Regions from separate parts of the Thiomicrorhabdus sp. Kp2 genome, predicted to be linked through region 2. Evidence: predicted binding sites of a transcription regulator. Region 2 holds the regulator's gene; each other region holds the start of a gene.

Region 1 (7,899 bases), 550 kb from region 2:
TTCAGCCAAAAGACTAATAGCTTCTTTCGCTAAGTCGGCCTCTTTTTGGGCAATCTTTTGTGTGTAAGCGATGGCTCCTGAATTTTTAATAATCGAGGTGACTTCTTTAAGAAGCTTAATGCCTTCTGATTCTATGGCTCTACGAATAATTGACTTTTCTGTATCAGAGCCATTTTCTAAAACATAAATTAGGGGGAGGGTTGGTTTACCTTCCGCTAAATCATCACCAATGTTTTTGCCAAGTTCTTCGGTATTGGCGGTGTAATCTAGGGCGTCATCAATTAATTGAAAAGCCGCACCTAAGTGTTTTCCATAGGCGATAAAAGCTTCTTCAAGGTCAGGTTTTTTGGCTAAAATGGGCCCCATTTGAGTAGCGGCTTCAAATAATTTTGCTGTTTTACGATGGATGACTTCCATGTAGCGTTCTTTAGTGGTGTCAGCATCATGGCAATTTAATAACTGCAACACTTCACCTTCAGCAATCACATTGGTGGCTTCTGACATTACCTGCATGATTTTCAGTTCACCTGGTTCAACCATCATTTCAAACGAACGTGAGTATAGGAAATCTCCCACCAGTACACTGGCCGCATTTCCCCATACTTCATTGGCCGTCTTATTGCCACGACGTGTATCCGATTCATCGACAACATCATCATGTAATAAAGTAGAGGTGTGAATAAACTCAATAACCGCTGCCATTAACTGGTGATCCGTTCCTTGGTATCCACAAGCACGTGCACTTAATAGAACCAGTAATGGGCGAAGACGTTTCCCACCACTATTAATGATGTAGTGGCCAATTTGGTTAATGAGAACGACATCAGATGAGAGTCTATTCAATATTAACTGGTCTACCGCTTGAATATCGTCTTGAATTAAGGCACGGATTTCAGATAACGTCATGGTGATGTTAGGCGTATTGCCTTCCAGGTATTTATAAAGGACGCTATTTTAGTATGAATAGCACAGAGACGCTAGTATTAGAGATTAGATAGCGTAATCTTGATGAGAATTGTTAAACAATAAGTGGATTTTTTGGCTAAAAAAAGCACAAAATTAGATAAAACAACCCAATAAAAATACTGAATATTTTCAAATTCTTAGGCAGATTTTGTATAAAATACGCGCTTCAGAGCGTGCACGCAATTTACCAGGCCTGGTAAGTTGAAAATATTTGTGAAATTGTTTTGACCTTATGAATAAAAACTTATATAATTCCGCCTTCGCTAAATAAGCGGCTTATTAAAAAGAATTAAGATATCCGGGAGAAAGATATGTACGCAGTTATTAAAACCGGTGGTAAGCAGTATAGAGTTCGTGAAGGTCAAATCTTACGTATTGAATCACTAAATGCAGAAGCTGGTGATGCAATTGAGTTTGACGAAGTATTGATGGTAGGTGAAGGTTCTGATGTAAAAATCGGTATGCCTGTTGTTGAAGGTGCTAAAGTTGCAGCAACTGTTGAAGCAAACGGTCGTGGTAAAAAAGTAACTATCATCAAATTCCGTCGTCGTAAGAACCGCTCTAAGACTAAGCAAGGCCACCGCCAAAACTACACTGAAGTTAAAATCGGTAAGATTTCAGCTTAATATTTGAATCACAAACGGCTGTTATTTCTGAGTAGGGAATAACACTGTTAACAAAAGGACTATACCATGGCTCATAAGAAGGCAGCAGGTAGTACTAAAAACGGTCGCGATTCTAATGCCAAGCGACTAGGTGTAAAAGCATTTGGTGGTCAGCAAGTTTCTGCTGGTAGCATCATTGTTCGTCAGCGTGGAACTAAGTTCCACCCTGGTGAAAACGTTGGTCGCGGTAAAGACGATACCTTATTTGCGAAAGCAGACGGTGCAGTAGCATTCGTATCTAAAGGTAAGCCTGTACGTACTTACGTAACAATCGTTTCTGAATAATTTCAGCCTCGTTTGTTAGCAAGACGCCCCGCTTTGACGGGGCGTTTTTGTTTGTGCGGCAAAAACCTATAAATAGGTTGTGATATTCTTTGCAATTTAAACGGCTTTTTAAGCTTTTATAAGTAAGCTTTGATAAAATAATCTGATTTTAAAAGTTTGCATAAGTCGGTTGGTAGCTCTGTTTACACAGCCTATTTATTCAAGCTAAACCATCGCCAGATAAACTGGTTAACCAATTTAAATAAGGATGCATTCATGCAATTTGTAGATGAAGCCAAAATTCACGTAGAAGCAGGCCGTGGAGGAAACGGAGTGGTCAGTTTTCGCCGTGAAAAATACATCCCTTTTGGCGGGCCTAATGGCGGTGATGGTGGTGACGGCGGTAGCGTTTATCTATTGGCTGACCGTAACTTGAACACTTTGGTCGATTTTCGTTTTACTAAACACTATAAAGCACAAAATGGCCATAGTGGAATGGGGCAACAGAAAACAGGGCCTGCAGGTGAGGATTTAGTGATTACCGTGCCTGTTGGAACCACTGTATTTGATGTGAATGCGGATGAGGTAATTGGTGATTTGCTAGAGCATGGTGAAAAGCTATTGGTTGCGCAGGGCGGACTTCATGGTTTGGGTAATATTCACTTTAAAAGCAGTAAAAACCGTACTCCGCGTCAATGTACACCAGGTGAAGACGGTGAAGATAGAGAATTACGTCTAGAACTTAAAGTACTCGCAGATGTAGGTTTGCTCGGTATGCCTAATGCAGGTAAGTCGAGTTTAATCACGGCGGTTTCTGCTGCTCGTCCAAAAGTGGCTAACTATCCATTTACAACGTTGTACCCAAACTTAGGTGTGGTTGCGGTTTCTCCCGAAACCAGTTTTGTTATAGCGGATATTCCTGGGTTAATCGAGGGTGCTGCAGAAGGGGCTGGTTTAGGAATTCAGTTTTTAAAGCATCTGTCACGTACAGGTCTTTTATTGCATGTGGTTGATATTGCACCTGAAGATGAGTCAGACCCAGCAGAGAATGTAAAGATTATTCAGAAAGAGCTCGAAAAATACAGTGATGAACTTTCTGGAAAAGATCGTTGGTTAGTGTTGAATAAGACAGATTTACTGCCAGCAGAAGCAGCAGACGAAGTTTGTGCACGTATCGTTGAAAAGACGCAATGGCAAGGAAAGGTTTTCCAAATCTCGGCAGTACAGCGTGAGGGCACACAAAACCTTGTGAATGAAATCGCTTATGCGCTTGAGCAAAATCGTATAGAAGCAGCCGAAGAAGAAGCGCCAGTTCGTGCACAGGTTGATGAAGATTTTGATTTTTAATATTTGATTTAATATTGGCCTGTATTAAGAGGGTACTTAAAAAATATGCAGCGTTCTGATTTAAAGAATACCAAACGTTGGGTGGTTAAGATTGGCAGTGCCTTATTAACAAATGATGGACAAGGTTTAAACCGTGTAGCTTTAGCAAGTTGGGTTGCCCAGATGGTCGAACTTAAAAAGCAAGGCGTTGAAGTTGTGATAGTCTCTTCTGGTTCAGTCGCTGAAGGGATGAAGCGTCTAGGTTGGTCAACTCGCCCTAAACTGTTAAACGAGTTACAGGCCGCCGCCTCGGTTGGTCAAATGGGCTTGATTCAGGCTTATGAATCTGAGTTTTCTCAATATGATATTCATTCAGCACAAATCTTAATGACGCATGATGATTTATCAAATCGTAAACGTTATTTGAATGTTAAAAGTGCTATAGAAACGCTGCTTGAGTATGGCGTTGTGCCCATTATTAATGAAAATGACACGGTGGTGACTGATGAAATTCGTTTTGGTGATAATGACACCTTAGCGGCTTTAACTGCAAATCTTATCTCTGCCGATGTGTTGGTGATTATGACCGACCAACAAGGCCTTTATAACGATAACCCGCGTGAAAATCCTAATGCAGAGCTCATTGATGAGGCGCGTGTTAGTCGCAAAGACATTGAAGCGATGGCGAGTCCTGAAGGGGGCGCTTTAGGTAAGGGTGGTATGTACACTAAAGTGATGGCAGCAAAAAGAGCGGCTCGTTCTGGTACGGCCACCTTGATTGCTTCAGGTCGAGCAGAGAATATTTTACCTAATTTGTTTAATGGCCTTCCGCAAGGAACTTTACTGATTCCAGATTTAGAACCATTAACCGCTCGTCAGCAATGGTTGGCAGGTCACCTTCAAGCAAAAGGAACACTGGTATTAGATGCGGGTGCTGTTGAGGTGTTACGTACCTCTGGTAAGAGTTTGTTACCAATTGGTGTTAAGTCCATGCGCGGCAATTTTCAACGTGGTGAAATGGTGGTTTGTTATGATCAATCAGGGCATGAAGTGGCACGTGGTTTAGTCAATTACTCATTTACTGAAGCGCACAAAATCATGGGACAGCCGAGTCATCAAATTGAGTCTATTCTTGGTTTTATTGAAGATGAGTCTTTAATTCATCGAGATAATCTTGTTTTAAGCGAATAGTTTTCCTCTCTCATATATCAAGGCCAAATGTTTTATTTGGCCTTTTTTTATGCCTCTTATTTTTAATAATTTTTTAACTAAGCACTTGAATCGTAAAGATTCATACCCATATTCAGTTGACACAAGCAATTAGATGACTAAAATTGTTAGCACTCTAAGCATAAGAGTGCTAATTTATGAATAAATTGCAGCTCGGTTTGTGAGAATGAAAAAAACTGAGTGCAATTTTTCTGTTTGTACGACTATGAAATTTAACAGACTTTTAGGAGAAACCTATGAATATTAAGCCATTACAAGACCGTGTTGTTGTCCGTCGTGTAGAAGAAGAGAAAGAAACTGCAGGTGGTATTTTGCTACCAGGCTCTGCACAAGAAAAACAAAACATCGGTGAAGTAGTTGCTGTTGGACCAGGTAAAGCATCTGATTCAGGTTCAATTATCGCGATGACTGTTAAAGTCGGCGATAAAGTGATGTTCGGACAGTACTCTGGTCAAGAAGTAAAAGATGACGCAGGTCAGCCAGTTATGATTATGCGTGAAGACGATATTATTGCAATTATCGACTAATCATACTGATAGTTAAAAATATTCAAATTAAATATTTAAACAGAATTAAGGAATTAGAAAGATGGCAAAAGACGTCAAATTTGGTTTAGATGCTCGTGAGTTAATGGTTGATGGTATTAACATTCTTGCAGACGCAGTAAAAGTAACACTTGGACCTAAAGGTCGTAACGTAGTTTTAGAAAGATCATTTGGTTCACCATTAGTCACTAAAGATGGTGTATCGGTTGCTCGTGAAATTGAACTTGAAGATAAGTTCATGAACATGGGTGCACAAATGGTTAAAGAAGTTTCTTCGCAAACCAATGATGTTGCTGGTGACGGTACAACTACAGCAACTGTTCTAGCTCAGTCTATCGTTCGTGAAGGAATGAAGTCTGTTGCGGCTGGTATGAACCCAATGGATCTTAACCGTGGTATTCATAAAGCGGTTGAAGCGGTTGTTGCTGAAATCAAAGCGATGGCACAGCCATGTACAACGTCTGAAGCGATTGCTCAAGTGGGTACTATCTCTGCAAACTCTGACGCGGCAGTAGGTAAGATGATTGCTGAAGCGATGGAACGTGTTTCAACCGAAGGTGTTATCACTGTTGAAGAAGGTTCTTCACTGCAAGATGAACTAGTGGTTGTAGAAGGTATGGAGTTTGACCGTGGTTACCTATCGCCTTACTTTGTAACGAACCAAGAAAAAATGGTTGCTGAGTTAGAGAACCCATTTGTTCTTCTTTACGATAAGAAAATCTCAAGCATCCGTGATTTACTACCGACTTTAGAAGCGGTTTCAAAAACAGGTCGTCCTCTATTAATTATTGCTGAAGATGTTGATGGTGAAGCGTTGGCTACATTAGTTATTAACAACATGCGTGGAATCGTTAAGGTTGCTGCAGTTAAGGCTCCTGGTTTTGGTGAGCGTCGTAAAGCGATGATTCAAGACATGGCGATCTTAACGGGTGGTACATTAATCTCTGAAGAAGTGGGCCTAAGCCTAGAGTCTATTACTTTAGATTTACTAGGTGAAACTAAATCTGCAGTAGTAGGTAAAGACACCACTAAGTTAATCGACGGTGCGGGTTCTAAAGAAGATATTGAAGGTCGTTGTGCGCAAATCAAGTCACAAATTGCGACTACGACTTCTGAGTACGATTCTGAAAAATTAAACGAACGTTTAGCAAAACTTGCTGGCGGTGTTGCGGTACTTAAATTAGGTGCAGCGACTGAGATGGAAATGAAAGAGAAAAAAGACCGTGTTGACGATGCACTTCACGCAACACGTGCCGCAGTTCAAGAAGGGATTGTTGCAGGTGGTGGTGTTGCTTTAGTTCGCGCTCTATCAAAGGTACAAGTTCAAGGCGACAACGATGACCAAAACGTAGGTATTCAAATTGCATTACGTGCGATGCAAGAGCCAATGCGTCAAATTGCAGCTAACTGCGGTTTAGAAGGTTCTGTTATTGTGAATAAGGTAATGGAAGGTGAAGGAAACTTCGGTTTTGATGCGTCTAAAGAAGAGTACGTTGATATGATTGAAGCGGGTATTATTGACCCAGCTAAAGTAACACGTTCGGCACTTCAAAATGCGGCTTCTGTTGCTGGTTTAGTGTTAACTACTGGTGCAGCGATTGCAGATTTACCATCTAAAGATGCTGGTGCGGATGCAGCGGCGCAAGGTTACGCACCAGGCGGCATGATGTAATTTTTGTTTGAGAAGCCCATTTTTACGCCATCTTCTGCGTTGAAAATTTGCTTCCAATGCTCATGGACTTAATGTCCATTCCGCTTCGGTTCAAATTTTCGCCTTAAAGCTAACGCAAAACTGAGCTTCTCAATTCAAAAATCAGACATTGATTTTAAACCCTGTATTTATCAGTTAAATACAGGGTTTTTGTTATTTTAGATTTGAGAATTGATTCAAGTTACTACACCCCGCAAGGGGGTATAAAGGCCTGGTGGCTTTGTAATTTGAATCTGTTTTTGAGAGTTAATGAAAAAGAAGTTTAAAAGTGATTATGGAAAAACATCCTGTTTTGTACTCTTATCGACGTTGTCCTTATGCGATGCGGACACGTATGGCGATTTTTCTTTCAGGTATTCAGGTTGAACAACGCGAAATTGTTTTTTGGGATAAGCCCAAACCGATGCTCGACGTCTCTCCAAAAGGGACAGTGCCTGTATTGGTTTTGCCTGATGGTACGGTGATTGATGAAAGCAGAGATATTATGCTTTGGGCTTTTAAACATTCAGCCGATAAATCAACTTACCAGGCCTGGTTATTTTCAAAAAACAGTCGTCAAAGGCAGGCGGTTAATGATTGGATTGACCGCTGTGATAATGAGTTTAAACAGCATTTAGATCATTATAAATATGCAGATCGTTTTCCGGAATATTCACAAGTTTATTATCGAGAGCTCGGCTGTGAATTTTTAGATGCAATTGAATCAAGCCTTAGTTTGGTTGAACCAGGCAACCATTCTGAAGGTTTTGCTCTAGTGGGTCATCAAATTTCTATGGCGGATATCGCTCTTTTTCCTTTTGTAAGGCAGTTTGCGAATGTCGATAAAAACTGGTTTTCAGAGGCGGATTATCCACGATTAAAATCCTGGTTGGAGACTTTCATTGAGTCAGACTTTTTTAAAGCGGTGATGAAAAATAGGCCTGTTTGGCAAGCTAATCATAATCCGCTTTGGTTAAATGAACCAGGCCTGGCAACTAAAAATGAGTTTACGAATAAAGCGATTGCTCAATAGATTAATTAAGTATTCAAGTGTAATAAAATCTTTTTTATGAGTCATAAGCTTTGTTAGCTACGCAATCAATAAAACCATTTTGATTTAATGAGGCTTGTATGGCATTGTTAAGTCTAATCACTCTCTTGTATTTTGTTTAAGGATAAATAAGATGCTTCTGCTTCGGTCTAAATTAGTTTT
Region 2 (7,899 bases):
GCCGTTTTCTTCATTTTCATTAAAGTACGTGCAGATACTTCTTGTGGAGACAGTTTTTTACCTGCTACTTCAACCCATGCATCACCGTTATCAGCGGCAACGATTGCATAAGGAACCATGTCTTTATCTTTTTGAACAACCGCATCATCCGCACGACGACCGATTAAACGTTTGATTGCGAATAATGTGTTTTCTGGGTTTGTTACCGCTTGACGTTTTGCTGAATCACCCACCAACACTTCACCGTCTGCTGTATAACCCACAATCGATGGAGTTGTACGTGCGCCTTCTGCGTTAGGAATAACTTTTACTTCTTTCCCTTCCATTACCGCAACACACGAGTTTGTTGTTCCTAAATCGATACCAATAATTTTAGCCATTTGATTTTCTCCAAATTGCAAACTTAGATTTACCAGGCCTTTATACCCCCTTGCGGGGTGTAATAGCTTTAAATTAAAGCGTTTAGCGGCCTGAAAATATAAGTTAATACTTTAAATTTAATATGTTTGTTTTACTTAGTTGACTTGTATATAAGGCTGTTAAAAAAGCTTTCAAGTCTAAAAACCACTTTTTTTCTGTTTTTTGCCGTGTTTTCTTTTAACTTCACTAAACACAAACAAATTCACCTCATAAAAAGATTTACTGGGCCACAATTACACGTGCCGCACGCACTAAACGTTCATTTAGCGTATAACCTTTTTGAATCGTATCAACCACCGTATTGCTTTCATGGTCTGGTGATGGAATCATGGTTAAGGCTTCATGCAAGTTAGGGTCAAACTTCTCACCCGTTGGGTTGACACGCTCAACATTAAATTCTTGCAGAACATCAAGCATCTGCTTAAACGTCATCTCAACCCCTTCACGAATACTCTCTAAAGTCGCCTCTTCTTTAGAAGCGGCATCAATTCCCATCTCCATAGAATCCATGGCAGGTAATAATGCGTTTACAAATTTTTCTAATGCATACTTATGTGCGCTTTCCACATCAATACGAGTACGACGGCGTAGGTTTTCCATGTCTGCCTGTACTCGCATTGCCAAATCTTTATGCTTTTCCGCTTCCGCTTGTGCCTCTGCTAATAAAGCCGCAATATCTTCTTGAACTGCTTCTTGTGCATTTTCTAATGCTTCATCCGCTTGCTGAGCCGCATCTTCCGCTGTTTGGGCTTCAACGTTTTCTACATTTGCGTCATCATTCATTTTTTGCTCTTTTTCAGACATGGGTATCTCCAGTAAATTTCTAGTCGGGGGATTTATAAGGGATAGTTTTGGGTAATTCAAGGCAAAGAATAAATTTTTTTAAAAACAATTTACCAGGCCTGGTAATAAACCCAAACACTCACCAAAATATCATGCTTGTTGATAGATGCATTTGGCTTTAAGATAGTACCCCTTTTAGCAAATTAGCAAAGCCACTTCTCATCTTTATGAATATACTTATTGTCGATCCATCCAACAGTTATCGTAATGTTATCAAGCTCACTTTAAGTAATGAAGATACACAAATCACCGAGGCCACTAAGGGAAGCGATGCTTTAGCTTATTTAAAAAAACACACTCCTTCTGCCATTTGTATAGCACATGAACTTGGAGACATGGACAGTTTTACATTTCTAAAAGAACTAAAGTCCAACAAAATCTTAAGCAACACGCCCAAATTTTTACTCACCTCAAATCATTCGCCCGATTTTAAACGCCAAGCCTACGACGCTGGCTTTACCGAAGTATTTATTAAATCCGATTTTCCAACGCTAAAACGTGCGCTGCATAGCTTAATGCTTTATGCCACACTTAACATATCCGCTCGTGTTCTTTATGTAGAAGACACCCAAAGCACCGCAGACTTTACCAGCCATATTATGCAATCGGCAGGCTGGAAAGTGACACACGTTAAAAGTGGCGAAGAAGCCGCCGAAATTTTAGATAAAACTAAAGCATCGTTCGATATCGTCGTAACAGACTTGGTTTTAGAAGGTGAAGTCAGTGGCATTGGTCTAATCAACCTAATTCGTCAAGGCAATGAACGCATACGCGACATTCCTATTCTGGCCGTATCAGGGTGGAACGATTTATTACGCCAAGTGTATGTGCTTAAACACGGTGCGGGCGACTTTATTGCCAAACCCTTTAATGAAACCGACTTTTTAGCACGAGCCATTAACCTCATTATGAGCAAACGGGCACGCGACGAACTATTAGATCAACAAGCTGCACTCTACCAAAAAGTAAATATCGATTCGCTAACAGGCATTAATAACCGCCACTTTTTAGATGAGTATGGCGAAAATCTAGTCAGATCAGCACTCACTAAAAATGAATCGATTGCCTTGATGTTATTAGACATTGATCAATTCAAAGAGATTAACGACAAAACGGGACACTCTGCTGGCGATACCATACTCAAAACCGTTGCTTCGATTCTAAAAAACAATGGCCATGCAAACGACATCATTGCCCGCTATGGTGGTGACGAATTTGTTGTCATTATTAAAGACTTAAACAATCAAGAAGTCCTACAACGAGCCGAAACCATTCGCCAACAAGTAGCAGAAGCCAAGCCATTAGGTATTGCAGTAACCTGCTCTATCGGGCTAGCCTGTCATGATAAAAAAATTGCATTACAACTGGTCGAACTACTAGAAAACCTCAATCAAAACCCAGAAAACATAGAACTAAACTACCAAACTCTATTTAAAGCCGCTGACCACTCTCTATACGCCGCTAAAAAAGCTGGACGCAATCAAGTCTGTATAAACAACCTGCTTGAAGCAGAGCAATAATAGAAAAAATAAAAGATAAAAGATAAACAATCTACCAGGCCTGGTAAATCGTAAAGCTATTTATTTAAAGACCATGAATAAACTAATAGCAGCTATCAAAATAAACTTAAGAAATTGCGATGGCTCGCAATAACGAAGTGTATTAATTGGGCATACAGTGACTTTTTTGAAATACCCTTACTTGCTTCCAATTCGATTAAGTAATGTAAAAGAAAGCAACTTTTTAAGTTACTTTTTAAGCAGTGAGCCTAGAATTTTTGCGGTCATATCAACACGTGGTACGACTTTTTGGTAGTTCATTCGGCTTGGGCCTACTACGCCTAACACGCCTAGAATTTCGCCTTCTACTTCGTAGGGTGTGGTGATAATACTGCAGTCTTGGTAGATTTCATTACCGCACTCGTGCCCTACAAACACTTGTACACCTTGGGCTTGCATGCTTTTATCGAGCAGGGTAACCATTTCATTGTGCTGTTCAAATGCGTTAAAAAGGGCTTTTAACTTTTCTGAACTGGCAAGTTCTTGATAGTTGAGTAAGTTGGTTTTACCAGACACTAAAAACGGCATTTTTTGCGCTAGCTGACTTTCTAAAACAAAGTCGGTGGCTTGCACAATCGAGCTCATAAAATCATTGGTGGTAGAGCGGATTGTATCCATTCTATTCATTAAAAATGATTTGGCTTCGGCTAAATTTTTACCCAAACAGTGTTCATTTAGGTAGTTGGCGGTTTGCTGGAGTTCGTCACCACTAAAGGGTTTTTCTAGCTCAATAATTCGGTTTTGTACGTCTTGGTCATTAAATACTAATACCACTAATACTCGGTTTGCACCTAACTGAATAAAATCAATATGCTTGAGAATTTCTTGCTGTTTATTTGGCATTAATACCAAGCTGGTCATACCCGTAATGCCAGACAATATTTTTGAGGCACTCTCAAACAAGGCATCTTGATTTAAACCAACAGACAATTCATTACGAATTGAGGCTTCTTTTTGCTGCGAGAGTGGCTCATAAGTGAGCATGGAATCTAAAAATAAACGGTAACCATTATCGGTAGGCACACGCCCTGCCGAGGTGTGTGGCGAGTGAATCAAGCCCATTTTTTCAAGGTCTGCCATGACATTGCGAACCGTGGCTGAGCTTAAACCAATATCGGGCAATTTAGCCAGTGTTGTTGACCCTACCGGCTTACCGTCGTTAAGGTATAATCCCATGAGATTTTTAAATAATAATTGTGAACGGTCGTTTAGCATTACAGAGCTCTTTAGGGTAGACTGCTAAATTATATGAACAAGACACAGTTATTCAAGGTCTTAGAGAATATTTAATTACGTCTTGAGCTTAGCTGAGATTACATACGAGTTAACAAACATGTTTCAATCAATCGGAATATTTGGCAAATACACAGGCAATCAATGTTGGGAAAATATTGAAACGCTTATCGACTACCTTCACACTAAGTCTCGCACGGTGTATTTGGATAAGCCATCCTGCAAAAAATTTCCAAAACACGGTAGTGTTGAGTTACTAGAGCGTGATGAACTCAAAGGTAAAATTGACTTGGCGATTATGGTTGGCGGTGACGGTACGTTTTTAGATGTGGCCAGAAGCATTACCGATAATGATGTGCCAATTTTGGGCATCAACTTAGGGCGATTAGGCTTTTTAACCGATATTTCGGCCGATGATATGATTGAAACCATGGAAGAGGTTTTGTCTGGCGTTTATCAAGAAGAACTGCGTAATGTTCTGCAGGTAAGCGTTTATGAAGATGGCGAACTGGTTTTTCAAGAAAGAGCGATTAACGATGTGGTGATTCATAAAACCGACTCTCCACGAATGATTGAATTTGAAACGTTTGTAGATGGACGTTTTTTAAACAGCCAACGTTCAGATGGTATGATTATTTCAACACCCACGGGTTCCACCGCTTATGCGTTATCGGCAGGTGGGCCGATTTTAGACCCAAACGTGGATGCCATCACCCTGGTTTCTATTAACCCACACACCATGAGCACCCGCCCATATGTGATTAATAGCAGTAGCACTGTAGAACTGCGCGCTCATGAGTATTGCGATAAAACGGCACAAATTATTTGTGATGGACAAATCACCCATGACATCTCACCAAAACACCAAACCTTTGTAAAACGTAATGAACACTACCTGCGTTTATTACACCCAAAAAACCACGACCATTTTGAACTATTAAGAGCTAAATTACATTGGGGTGACAAGCTTTCTTAAGCTGCTCCAATGCCTTCTTTTATAAGCTTTATTGGCATAACAATTAATGGTTTTTGCATTTGCACTTTTTCCGATATAATCGCAAGCAACCTAAACAACCAGGCCTGGTAAATTATAAAAACACCAGGCCTGGTAAAACCCATAATGTGAAATAAAACGCCGACTATGCTGCAAGAACTCTCTATTCAAAACCTCGCCCTAATTGAAAAACTTCAACTGCAATTTAATAGCGGTTTTACCACGTTAACGGGTGAAACGGGTGCGGGTAAATCTATTTTATTAGACGCTTTAGGTTTGGCCTTGGGCGAACGTGCCGACAGCTCTTTGGTTCGCCATAACACACCCAAAGCTGACGTAACCGCCCTATTTGAAATTGAAAAATTACCGCACGTACAAAACTGGATGCAAGAACAAGAGTTAGATGATGAAACCGCTTGTTATTTACGCCGTACCGTTACCTCTGAAGGGCGATCAAAAGCCTATATTAATGGCTATCCTGTGGCGGCCAATCAGCTTAAAACCTTAGGTAGTTTTTTAATCGATATTCATGGTCAACATGAACACCAAACCTTATTATCGGGCAATAAACAGCTAGATTTATTGGATGCTTACGCCAACCATCCAAAAAACTTAGCTCAAACTCAACACGCCTTTAAAGCGTGGCAAGAGGTGAAACGCAAGCTCAAGCAACTTGAAGAAGAACAGGCTGATTACCAAAGTAAGCTTGAATTGCTAAGTTTTCAAAAAAATGAGTTTGATGAAATTAATCCGCAAGAGGGTGAGTTTGAAACGCTATCTGAAGAACAGAGCCAGCTTTCACACGCCAGTGAAATCAAACTGGCTTGCGAAAAAGCCTATGTGGTAATTGAAGAAGAACAAGGTGCGGTGGATTCATTAAATCAAGCGATTCACGCTTTAGAAAGCATTGTTGAATTTAGCCCAAGTTTAGAAAGTTTAATTACCCAGCTGAATAGTAGTGTCATAGAGGTGCAAGAAGCGGCCACTGAAATTCAGCACCACGCAGAACACATTGAGTTAGATCCGCAACAACTACAAAACGTTGAAGAGCGTTTATCTGCCCTATTTGGTATTGCTAAAAAGTACAATATTGAAGCCGAACAACTGGTTGAAAAACAGCAACAAATACAGAGTGATTTAGAGCGTTTAGAACAGTCAGACGCCTCTTTAGAAACCTTAAAAATCGCACTTAACCAGGCCTGGTTAGATTACCAAGAACAAGCCAATTTACTCAAAAAATCACGCCAAAAAGCGGCTAAAAACCTATCAAAAATTGTCACTGAAGGTATGCAAACATTAGGCATGCCCAATGGTCTGTTTGAGGTAGCGTTAAGTGATGCTGAACAACCTAATGCCAATGGTACAGATAAAGTCATTTTTAATGTCACTGCCAACAAAGGCCAACCCTTACAACCGCTGGCTAAAGTGGCATCGGGTGGCGAGTTATCACGTATTAGTTTGGCGATTCAGGTTGCTACATCAGAAGTCGCTCAACTGCCAACGCTTATTTTTGATGAGGTCGATGTGGGTATTGGTGGCGGCATTGCCGAAGTGGTTGGGCAAAAAATGCAACAACTGGGTAAAGACAAACAGATATTTTCGATTACTCACTTGGCACAAGTGGCCTCTCATGGACACAGTCATTTACATATTGCCAAACAGACACTTAATGATTCCACCACCACAGAGGTTAAAAAACTAAGCTCAGAACAAAGGGTGGAAGAGTTAGCGAGAATGCTTGGAGGCCTAACGCTTACCGAGCAAACCTTAAATCACGCTAAAGAGATGTTAGAGGTTGCACAAAGTAAAACCGATTAAAGAAACAACGGTTTTGCCAATCTCTAGGCAACAAAAAAGGGGCTATTTTCCCCTTTAACTATTGCCATCCCGCAAAATATAGCTACACCAACCTACTACTCTTTGGGTAAGGTTCCATAAATGACTAAGCTGTGGCCCGACAAATCATAACCATTCTCTTTGGCAATTTCTTGAATGCGCTCTTCAATAACAGGGTCAACAAATTCTTTAACACGTCCAGACTTCAAACAAACTAAATGATCGTGGTTATCACCTGTGTCGAGTTCAAAAATTGAGATGTTATTTTCAAAATTTAAACGTCTCACAATGCCCGCTTGTTCAAACTGAGTAAGCACTCGATAAACGGTCGCCAAACCCACTTCTTCACCCTGCTCTAAAAGAATTTTATAAACGTCTTCAGCCGTTAAGTGGTGTTCTTCACCCGATTTTTCTAAAATTTCTAAAATTTTAAGCCTTGGTAAAGTCACTTTTAACCCGACTTTCTTGAGTTCTGCTCCGCTCATAACTTCCTCTTAATTTCTGATTTAAATCAATAAGTTATCGTTTAATTATTAATTAAATTGCCTAATACACCACCCATTAAAACTGGTTTTTTGTTACGCCATAAAATGATTAAATTAAATTGATATGACGAAAGGTGCACAGCCAGAATAGTGTGTATAATACCTTAAATTACAGTCACTAAACATTTAAATAGAAATAATGATTTTACAGAAAAATGCCCCACAATCCTTAACTAAGGGCACTGTTGATTCTGAGGAAAGCATGTCTAAAACAAACACATCTCTTACTTCTACAGCACGCTCACGCTCAATTATTTTAGCTGGAGTTTTCAGCTTGAGCTTATTATCAGGTTGTTCTTATTTAGAACCTTACAAAGCGCCATTAACTCAGGGTAACGTAATGACCAAAGAGTCATTAAAATTACTGCAAGAAGGGTTAACGCAATCACAGGTCAGAGAGCTATTAGGCCCTCCAATGGGACAAAATCCATTTGACCCTTCTCATTGGGAGTATATTTACTACAGCTCA
Region 3 (7,899 bases), 1.2 Mb from region 2:
CGATAATTCAGTGCTTGACTATGCTCTCTTAAACGCAAGTACTCATCTTCGCTTGGTAGGCGAATAGGCAGGCCTGTCTGTTGGGCTTTCCATTGGCAAAAGGCGTGTGCTTCAAGCTGGTTAACTTCAACAGGCCAGTTCCAAGGCATGGGGATCTCTTCGGTCATGCATCGTAAATACCAGGCCTGGTCACTTTTTTTGACCCAAAATGTGGGGTGTTTTACTGGGCTAAAAGTACGCCATTGATTGCCTTCATTATCCCAATATTCAGGTTTGTCATAGCCGCCATCTTCAACAAAAGCGAAATACTCTTGGTTAGAGACTAAAAAAGCAGCCGCCTTAAAAGCGGAGACTTGAGCTTGATGTTGCCCATACTCATTATCCCAGCCATAGACTGGAGCGGGATCATGGTGATTGATTAATACCTCGCCAGCAGGAACTTCACAAAGCTGGTTTTGTGGTGCTACGCCAGATTGGTCACAGATGGGAAACAGCTCATGAGATTGAACTGAGCTAATGGGCAGTTGGCGAATGAGTACGGATGAGGTTTCTAAATGGATACGTTCATGCTCTATGCCCATTAAGATTGGCCACATTGGGCTATTCCAATCAATAGGCAGTGTAAATTCAATATGGTCGATTAATTCATTTATTGCCGCTCGAACCTGGTTTCGATAAGTTCTAACTTCATCGGCTGTTGGCCAGTCATAGTGGGTTTCATCTAAATCGTCCCAAGACATTTCATCTACGCCAATGGCGCACATAGACTCTATTTTGGGGTTAATACGATTGGGTAAAAGCTTGGCTAAAGCCAGTTTGTTGGTAAAAAAAGTGGCGGTATGACCAAAATAAAAAATCAGAGGATGGCGTAATGAACAAGGGCGTTCATAAAAAGCAGAATCGGATTTTAGCGTTAAAAACAGGGCTTCATAGGCATCGTAGGTGAGATTGAAATAAGATTTAATTTCTTGGCGTTTAGCTTCAATATCTCCCGTTAAAAGCTTGGGAGGTTGGGTAATTAAATCTTCTCTCGTTAACATTGTGATTGTCCAAATATGAATGAATAATCATCATTCTAAACAATACGAGAGGATACATCAAAGGTGATTTGTATCAATTTTATTAGATTTTGTATTAATTATGTAACGGTTAAGTATAGCTTATGGGGTTTTATTCAATTTTCTTTTGGTGTGTTTTTAAATTGGTGTAGATATAGCCCACCCAAGGTTAAGCTAATGGCAGCAGGAAATATCAATGACCAGTTCGGAAAAATGCGATAGGCAAAGATACCGATAATGCCGCCAATAATAAAACCTAAAAATAACACAATTAAGACATTTCCCTGCCAAGACCAGGGGGTTTTGTTTTTAATTTTTTGGGCAACATGAACGCCTAAATCCGTTACTGTTCCAGTTACATGAGTGGTTCGAATCTGTAGTCCACGATAGCTGGCAACCAACGCATTTTGTAGGCCACAAGCAATGGCCGCTAATAAAATAGATATTTCAGATTGAATAAAGCTAAAGATCGTTGCGATGGTTAATAGTGCGCTATTAATAAGTAGGGCATAGCCATAATTTGGGGTGGTTTTGTATTTGGATTGACCAATTAGCAGGCCAGAAAGGACTGCACCGCTGAAAAATCCGCATAAAATCATGAGATTTTTTGTCAGTTCAATCCAATCGATATCAATCAATGCATCACTAATGCGAGAGCTCACCCCTGTCATTTGGCTAACAGGGATTCCAAATTCAATCAAGATAGCACTATTGATGTAACCTGCGATGAGTGTCATGGTAAAGCTAATCCAATAGAGTTTGGATAATGAAACACTAAAGTCTGTATCGCTTTCTATTTGTTCTCGAATAGGGTAAGGCACTGGCTCTCCAGAAATAAAAAAGGCCTGCTAGAAAATGAATTCTAGCAGGCCTGGTAAGTTATGCACAATAACTGTGTTCTAACTTATTTAAGCAACTAAGAGGTTTTTTAATTTATTTAATGCTTGTTGTTCTACCTGACGAATACGTTCCATTGAAACACCGTACTCAGCAGAAAGCTCTTTTAAACCAACTTTATCATCGGTTAACCAGCGTTTTTGTAGAATATCACGGCTACGATCATCCAAACTGGCGAGTGCATTTTGCATGCGGGCTAGCTCATATTCTGCCTGGTTAGATTGAACTAAAGCCGTTTCTGGATCCGCTTCCTGGCTGATTAATACTGGGAAGGTGATGTTTTCATTCTCATCATCCAGCTGCATATCCACAGATAAATCTTTACCATAAAGGCGGGTTTCCATCTCTAGAACGTCTTTACGTGTTACACCGAGTTCTTCAGCGACCGCATCGGCATCTTTATCACCAAACCACTCTAGATTTTTTTTGGTGCTACGAAGTTTAAAGAACAGTTTACGTTGCGCTTTAGTGGTGGCCGTTTTCACAATACGCCAGTTTTTAATGACATACTCATTAATTTCGGCACGAATCCAATGCACGGCAAACGTCATTAAACGCACATTCTCTTCAGGGTTAAAACGTTTTACCGCTTTCATTAAGCCAATGTTACCTTCTTGAATAATATCGCCTAAAGGTAAACCATAACCATTATAAGAACGTGCCACTGGTACCACATAACGTAGTGACGATAAAATGAGCTGACGAGCCGCTTCAACATCATCGTGGTAGTACAGTTTTTCAGCAAGTGCTTTTTCTTCATTTGCTGTCAGTTGTTGCACACTTTGAATGGTATGCAAATAACTTTCCAGGTTTTGGCCTGGCGCTAATTGGTGTGCTAATACGTGTGCAGAAGGTAAGGTCTGCGCTTGTTCTGCTTGTGGGTAAGTTGTAATTGACATACATTGCCCTCCATTAATACTTTCTTATAAAGCTAATATAACCTATTTTTAGCACTCAATGCAAGAGAGTGCTAAAACTGTTCACTATGTTTCAAGTATTGTAAAAAAGTGATTTTAAAACAATAGGTTGGTAAAAATTGCCGATTGCTATGATGATGGCTTAAAAACCGATATATCGTTTGTTTTACGAGAGTAAATAAGGCGATAGTTGCCGTTAAGATAAATATAGGCTATTTGTTAAGAAAAGTGGTATTGCCAATTTAGTGAGATAAGAGAGCTAATGAAAAAAGTGAAAGGAAAAAAAGCGAAAAGAAAAAAAGCCAAACTCAGAAAATAGAATTTGGCTTATGAGAATCATTAATTAGAGGCTTTGATGATGCAAAGCTCTCTACTATTGATAGTGTGATTTATTAATATCTAGATATTAATTGTTTTCAGGCAGCTGCCCTGTTTGCTGCATCATTTCTAACCAAGCGTCGCGAAGCTCAGTAAGGATTTCAATTGAACTATCAAGATAGAAGGTATCCTTTTCAAATACCGCTTCCTGAATACTTTGATCGGCATAACGGTAAAGTTCTTCTAAATCAAATGCTAACGGTGTGTCTTGAGTCAGGCTTAAACGATCACGAAGAGCATCAAGAATCGTAGTCATACGTCCTAAATGAAAGCCTTTTTCGACTAAAGCATGGCTTTGGTGGCAAACTTTTGCCAGGTTGCCTTTATCAACGGCACCTTGTAGTAGGAGTAAAACAGTTTTACGAGGGTTCTCGGCCAGCTGTTTTTCTGCTTCTTGGTTTCTATGATATTCTTCTAAAATTGGCGCTTTAATCTCTTGCGCTGTAGTGTTGTTTAAAGTCATGTTATTCCCCTAGTGTGTTTAGCAGTTATGGCTTTTCTTGTGTATTTTTTGCAATGCTTGATTTTTAGTATTCAAGTTTTTGCTTTATTTGTCGTTCAGCATAAGCTATGCCAAAAGAGGGGCTAAACAAAGGGTAAATAGAATTTTAGCAGTAGTTAAATGGCTTTTTAGTACTGGTAAGTTATTGAAACTAAATAATAATTTATTAATTTTGTTTTTATTAAAATATTGATTGAATAGGTTTGATTTGCTTGTTTTCAGTAGCTGGTGAGTTGCCAGGCCTGGTAGTTTAAATAAGAACTGTCAATAAATAGATGTTAAATAATTGAGTGTTAATGAATGCTTGCGGGGTGCAAGTCACTCATTAAATAGTCAATAGATAGTGGGCAGATGCACAGGGTTAAAAAGTCACTTTTACCGCATCTGCCACTCTATTGGCTTTTTCAATCGCTTTTTCAATGCTTTCAGCACGAGCAATGGCAACGCCCATTCTTCGGCGCCCATCAATATCAGGTTTACCAAATAAGCGAATTTGGGTGTCAGGTTCTGCTAGAGCTTGTTGTAGGTTAGAAAAGTTTGTTTGAGTTGAAGTGCCTGTTGGCAAGATAACGCTCGATGCGCAGAAACCATGTTGGGTAATATTGGGAATAGGCAAACCAAGAATAGCGCGTGCATGCAGGGCAAATTCAGATAGGTCTTGTGACATTAAAGTTACCAGGCCTGTATCGTGAGGGCGTGGTGAGACTTCACTAAAATAGACAGTATCACCCTTAATAAAGAGTTCTACCCCAAATAGCCCGCGCCCCGTTTCACCGCAAAGATTATTGGCCACTTTCTCGGCAATCTCTTTTGAAGTCGCTATGGCTTTTTGACTCATGGCAGCAGGTTGCCAAGATTGGCGGTAGTCGCCATCTTCTTGGTGGTGGCCAATGGGTTCACAAAAACTAATGCCATTTTCATGGCGTACCGTTAATAGAGTGATTTCATAGTCAAAATCCACAAAGCCTTCAACAATCACACGCCCTTTGCCAGCACGTCCACCTTCTTGAGCGTAGTTCCAGGCGGTTTGAATATCGTCAGCAGACTTAATCACGCTTTGCCCTTTGCCCGATGAGCTCATAATCGGTTTGACCACACACGGCATACCAATACGATTTACCGCGGCGGTAAAGTCTTCTAAGGTGTCAGAAAATTCATAAGGTGAAGTTGGGATATTTAACTCTTCGGCCGCTAAACGACGAATGCCTTCACGGTTCATTGTCAATTGCGTGGCGCGAGCGGTTGGTATTATTTTGACACCTTCGTTTTCCATTGCCGCTAAAGTATCGGTGGCAATCGCTTCGATTTCTGGCACAACCATATGCGGTTTTTCTAGTTCAATCACTTTTCTTAACGCTTCACCATCTAACATATCAATCACATGGCTACGGTCTGCAACCTGCATGGCTGGGGCATTTTGGTAACGGTCTGCGGCAATCACCTCTACGCCTAAACGCTGTAATTCAATGGCAACTTCTTTGCCTAATTCACCTGCGCCACACAATAAAACACGCACGGCTGTAGAAGAAAATGGTGTACCAATGCTAGACATGGCATCTCCTTTGCTAAGAGGTAGTTAAGAAAAACAAAGAGCCAATATATCGGCAACTTTATTCAAAACTTAAGTAAAAGTTTAAGTAAACAGTTAAAACCCGTTAAACGGTCAGAATAAAACACCGAGCATTATACGGTATTTTTGCCACCGAGACCGCCAAACGGAATACGAGGTTAACACCATGTTAGAGTTAAGCAGCGCAGTAAAAAAAGAATCGATTACTTCACCTGAAGTAGAGCGTTTTTTACAGTCTGAGCGTAACCGCACACAAACGTCGATTGAACGTCATGAAGAGGCGGGCGGTTTTAGCGTTAAAAAAATGATGCGTGCGTTACAGAATCGCTTTTCTCATACAGGTGATATCTCAAGCGAGATTGCCGAGATAGTTGAAAAACAAGTTCAATTGCGTACGCGAGAATTGTTTCGTCAGGCTAACTATGATTCTTTAACGCATTTGCCAAACCGTGCTTATTTCAATACAACTGTTGAACAACTTGTTTTAAAAGCCCAAGAAGCTAAAGCAGATTTTGGTTTACTGTTTTTAGATTTAGATGGCTTTAAAGCGGTAAACGATACCCTAGGTCATCAAGTAGGTGATGAGCTGTTACGAAATGTCAGTGCTCGCTTAATGTCGGCCACAAGAGAGGGCGATATTGTTAGTCGTCTTGGTGGAGATGAATTTGTGGTGTTGCTTGCCGATATCGCAGATAAAGAAACCATTGAAGTGGTTTGCCAGCGTATTATTAATGAAGTAAGCCGCCCTTATTGGATTAATGGTAATGACGTTGAAATCTCAATGAGCATTGGTATTTCTCGTTTTCCGTTAGATGGTAAAACATCAACAGAATTAGTTGAACATGCCGACCAAGCTCTTTATGTTTCAAAGCAGAGTGGTCGTAAAACGTATCGCTTTTATGATGAGATTGTAGAGGACGTTGTTTCACCAAAACATGTTTTGGTTAATCGTTTATATGATGCGGTGGATAATGGCCAGATTGCCTTACAATTTGAACCTCAAATAGATTTAACCTCGGGTGTCATTGTGGGCGCAAGCCTAACTGCTAAATGGGATGAGACTGAAATTGAAACACCTTATTTAGCCAGCTGGATTGAAATGTTAAATGACTCGCAAACGGGTTATACCGTTGGCGCATGGTTAATGGATTCAGGGTTGTTTTATTTAAAACAGTGGCAACAATATAATGATGCCATGATTGTTTCTATTCCTGTTATGGATGCCCTATGGAAACAGCAAGACTTAGTTATGATGCTAAATGAACGTTTTGCAAACTTTGAAGTGCCTGCTTCTCAAGTACAATTAGAGTTCTCTATTAAAACGCTAAATGAAAATGAAGCATTGCAAAATGTGTTAAATGCATTAACCGCCGCGGGGTATCAAATCACTTTAAGTGAAGTGGGCAAAACGCCACTTGATTTAGCATTATTGGCTCAGTTAAATTTACAAGAGATTAAATTAGATCGTGACTGGTTACAGACCACGATGACAAATGCAAAAGGCCAAAAATGGGTGCAAGCCCTGGTTCAGATGGCAAAAAGTTTGGACTTATGTGTGATTGCCACGGGGGTTGAAAGCCCAGAACAAGCGCAGCAATATCGTGCGATTGGCTGTTCAATGGCACAAGGTGAAAACTGGTCAGCGCCCATTGATGCAGAGCAATTACAACAAGCTATTCAACAAGAATTAACCGTGATTTCTTAATCTATAAGCCTGAAAAAATTCAACTAAGCCCCGTTTATGAAGTGACCCCCAAATGTTGGACACCAACTTTGGGGGTTTTTCATGTCCAAATACAATCGAGAATTTAAACTGGCGATTGCTAAGCAATGCCTTTCTCATGAATCCAGTCTGTCCATTTCCAAGCGACTCGGTATTCCAGATCGCTATATCCGTTACTGGACACAAGTCTATCGTTTCCATGGTCAAAATGCGTTTATCAAACGAAACACACCATACTCTTTTGAAGACAAATATCGTATCCTAAAACACATGCGTGAAAATAACTGGTCTATTAGTTATACCAGTATTGTCCATAACATGAGTTCTCCAGGTACGATTTCTACTTGGCTCACTCAATTCGAACGGTTCGGCCTTTCAGGCTTGCAGCCTAAAAAGCAGGGTAGAAAAATGAAAAAAAACCAAAAGCAAGAAACCATTAAACCAACCGAACAAATGAGCCTAGAAGAGTTACGAGAAGAACTCGAATACCGTCGAGCGGAGAATGCTTATTTAAAAAAGCTCGATGCCCTGCTTCAGGAAAAAGAACGCCAAACCAAGAAAAAGCAGGGCTCATAGATCAGCTTAGAAAGTTCTATCCACTTAAACATCTTCTCAAGGCCGCAGGGCTTGCGCGCAGTGTGTTTTATTACCATCAGGCGCGCAATGCGCTGCCTGATCGTTATGCGGACGTTAAAAGAGCGATTCAACAACTCTGTAATGAGCATAAAGGTCGTTATGGGTATCGACGCATGACCTATGCGTTAAGACGCTTAGGTCACTTTTTAAACAAGAAGGCCGTTCAACGTTTAATGCAAGAACTGAACTTGAAGTCATTCGTCAGGCCAAAGCGTTAC

Evidence for each region. Region 2 encodes HrcA, which represses chaperone genes, less so after heat shock. Its sites were predicted from a motif close to TTAGCACTCNNNNNNNNNGAGTGCTAA; they were not measured.
Region 1: a site for HrcA is predicted at 4,559-4,585, ahead of A379_RS04970 (co-chaperone GroES). Genes of this name have one in related genera too.
Region 3: a site for HrcA is predicted at 2,903-2,929, ahead of rpoH (RNA polymerase sigma factor RpoH). Genes of this name have one in related genera too.

What each region holds. Positions count from the first base shown of each region.
Region 1 covers NZ_ARWI01000001.1:1,036,183-1,044,081, reverse strand. Annotated here, with positions in the region: gene ispB (octaprenyl diphosphate synthase) at 1-906, opposite strand, end outside; gene rplU (50S ribosomal protein L21) at 1,278-1,592, shown strand; gene rpmA (50S ribosomal protein L27) at 1,659-1,916, shown strand; gene cgtA (Obg family GTPase CgtA) at 2,172-3,242, shown strand; gene proB (glutamate 5-kinase) at 3,288-4,412, shown strand; gene A379_RS04970 (co-chaperone GroES) at 4,688-4,978, shown strand; gene groL (chaperonin GroEL) at 5,040-6,668, shown strand; gene A379_RS04960 (glutathione S-transferase) at 6,982-7,719, shown strand; gene A379_RS12615 (GGDEF domain-containing protein) at 7,871-7,899, shown strand, end outside.
Region 2 covers NZ_ARWI01000001.1:490,943-498,841, forward strand. Annotated here, with positions in the region: gene dnaK (molecular chaperone DnaK) at 1-380, opposite strand, end outside; gene grpE (nucleotide exchange factor GrpE) at 640-1,224, opposite strand; gene A379_RS02325 (diguanylate cyclase) at 1,431-2,783, shown strand; gene hrcA (heat-inducible transcriptional repressor HrcA) at 3,012-4,037, opposite strand; gene A379_RS02335 (NAD(+) kinase) at 4,156-5,031, shown strand; gene recN (DNA repair protein RecN) at 5,197-6,867, shown strand; gene fur (ferric iron uptake transcriptional regulator) at 6,963-7,370, opposite strand; gene A379_RS02350 (outer membrane protein assembly factor BamE) at 7,633-7,899, shown strand, end outside.
Region 3 covers NZ_ARWI01000001.1:1,699,792-1,707,690, forward strand. Annotated here, with positions in the region: gene ovoA (5-histidylcysteine sulfoxide synthase) at 1-1,040, opposite strand, end outside; gene A379_RS07890 (YoaK family protein) at 1,175-1,879, opposite strand; gene rpoH (RNA polymerase sigma factor RpoH) at 1,967-2,854, opposite strand; gene fliS (flagellar export chaperone FliS) at 3,279-3,713, opposite strand; gene purT (formate-dependent phosphoribosylglycinamide formyltransferase) at 4,114-5,304, opposite strand; gene A379_RS07910 (bifunctional diguanylate cyclase/phosphodiesterase) at 5,489-7,027, shown strand; gene A379_RS07915 (helix-turn-helix domain-containing protein) at 7,109-7,621, shown strand; gene A379_RS07920 (IS3 family transposase) at 7,531-7,899, shown strand, end outside.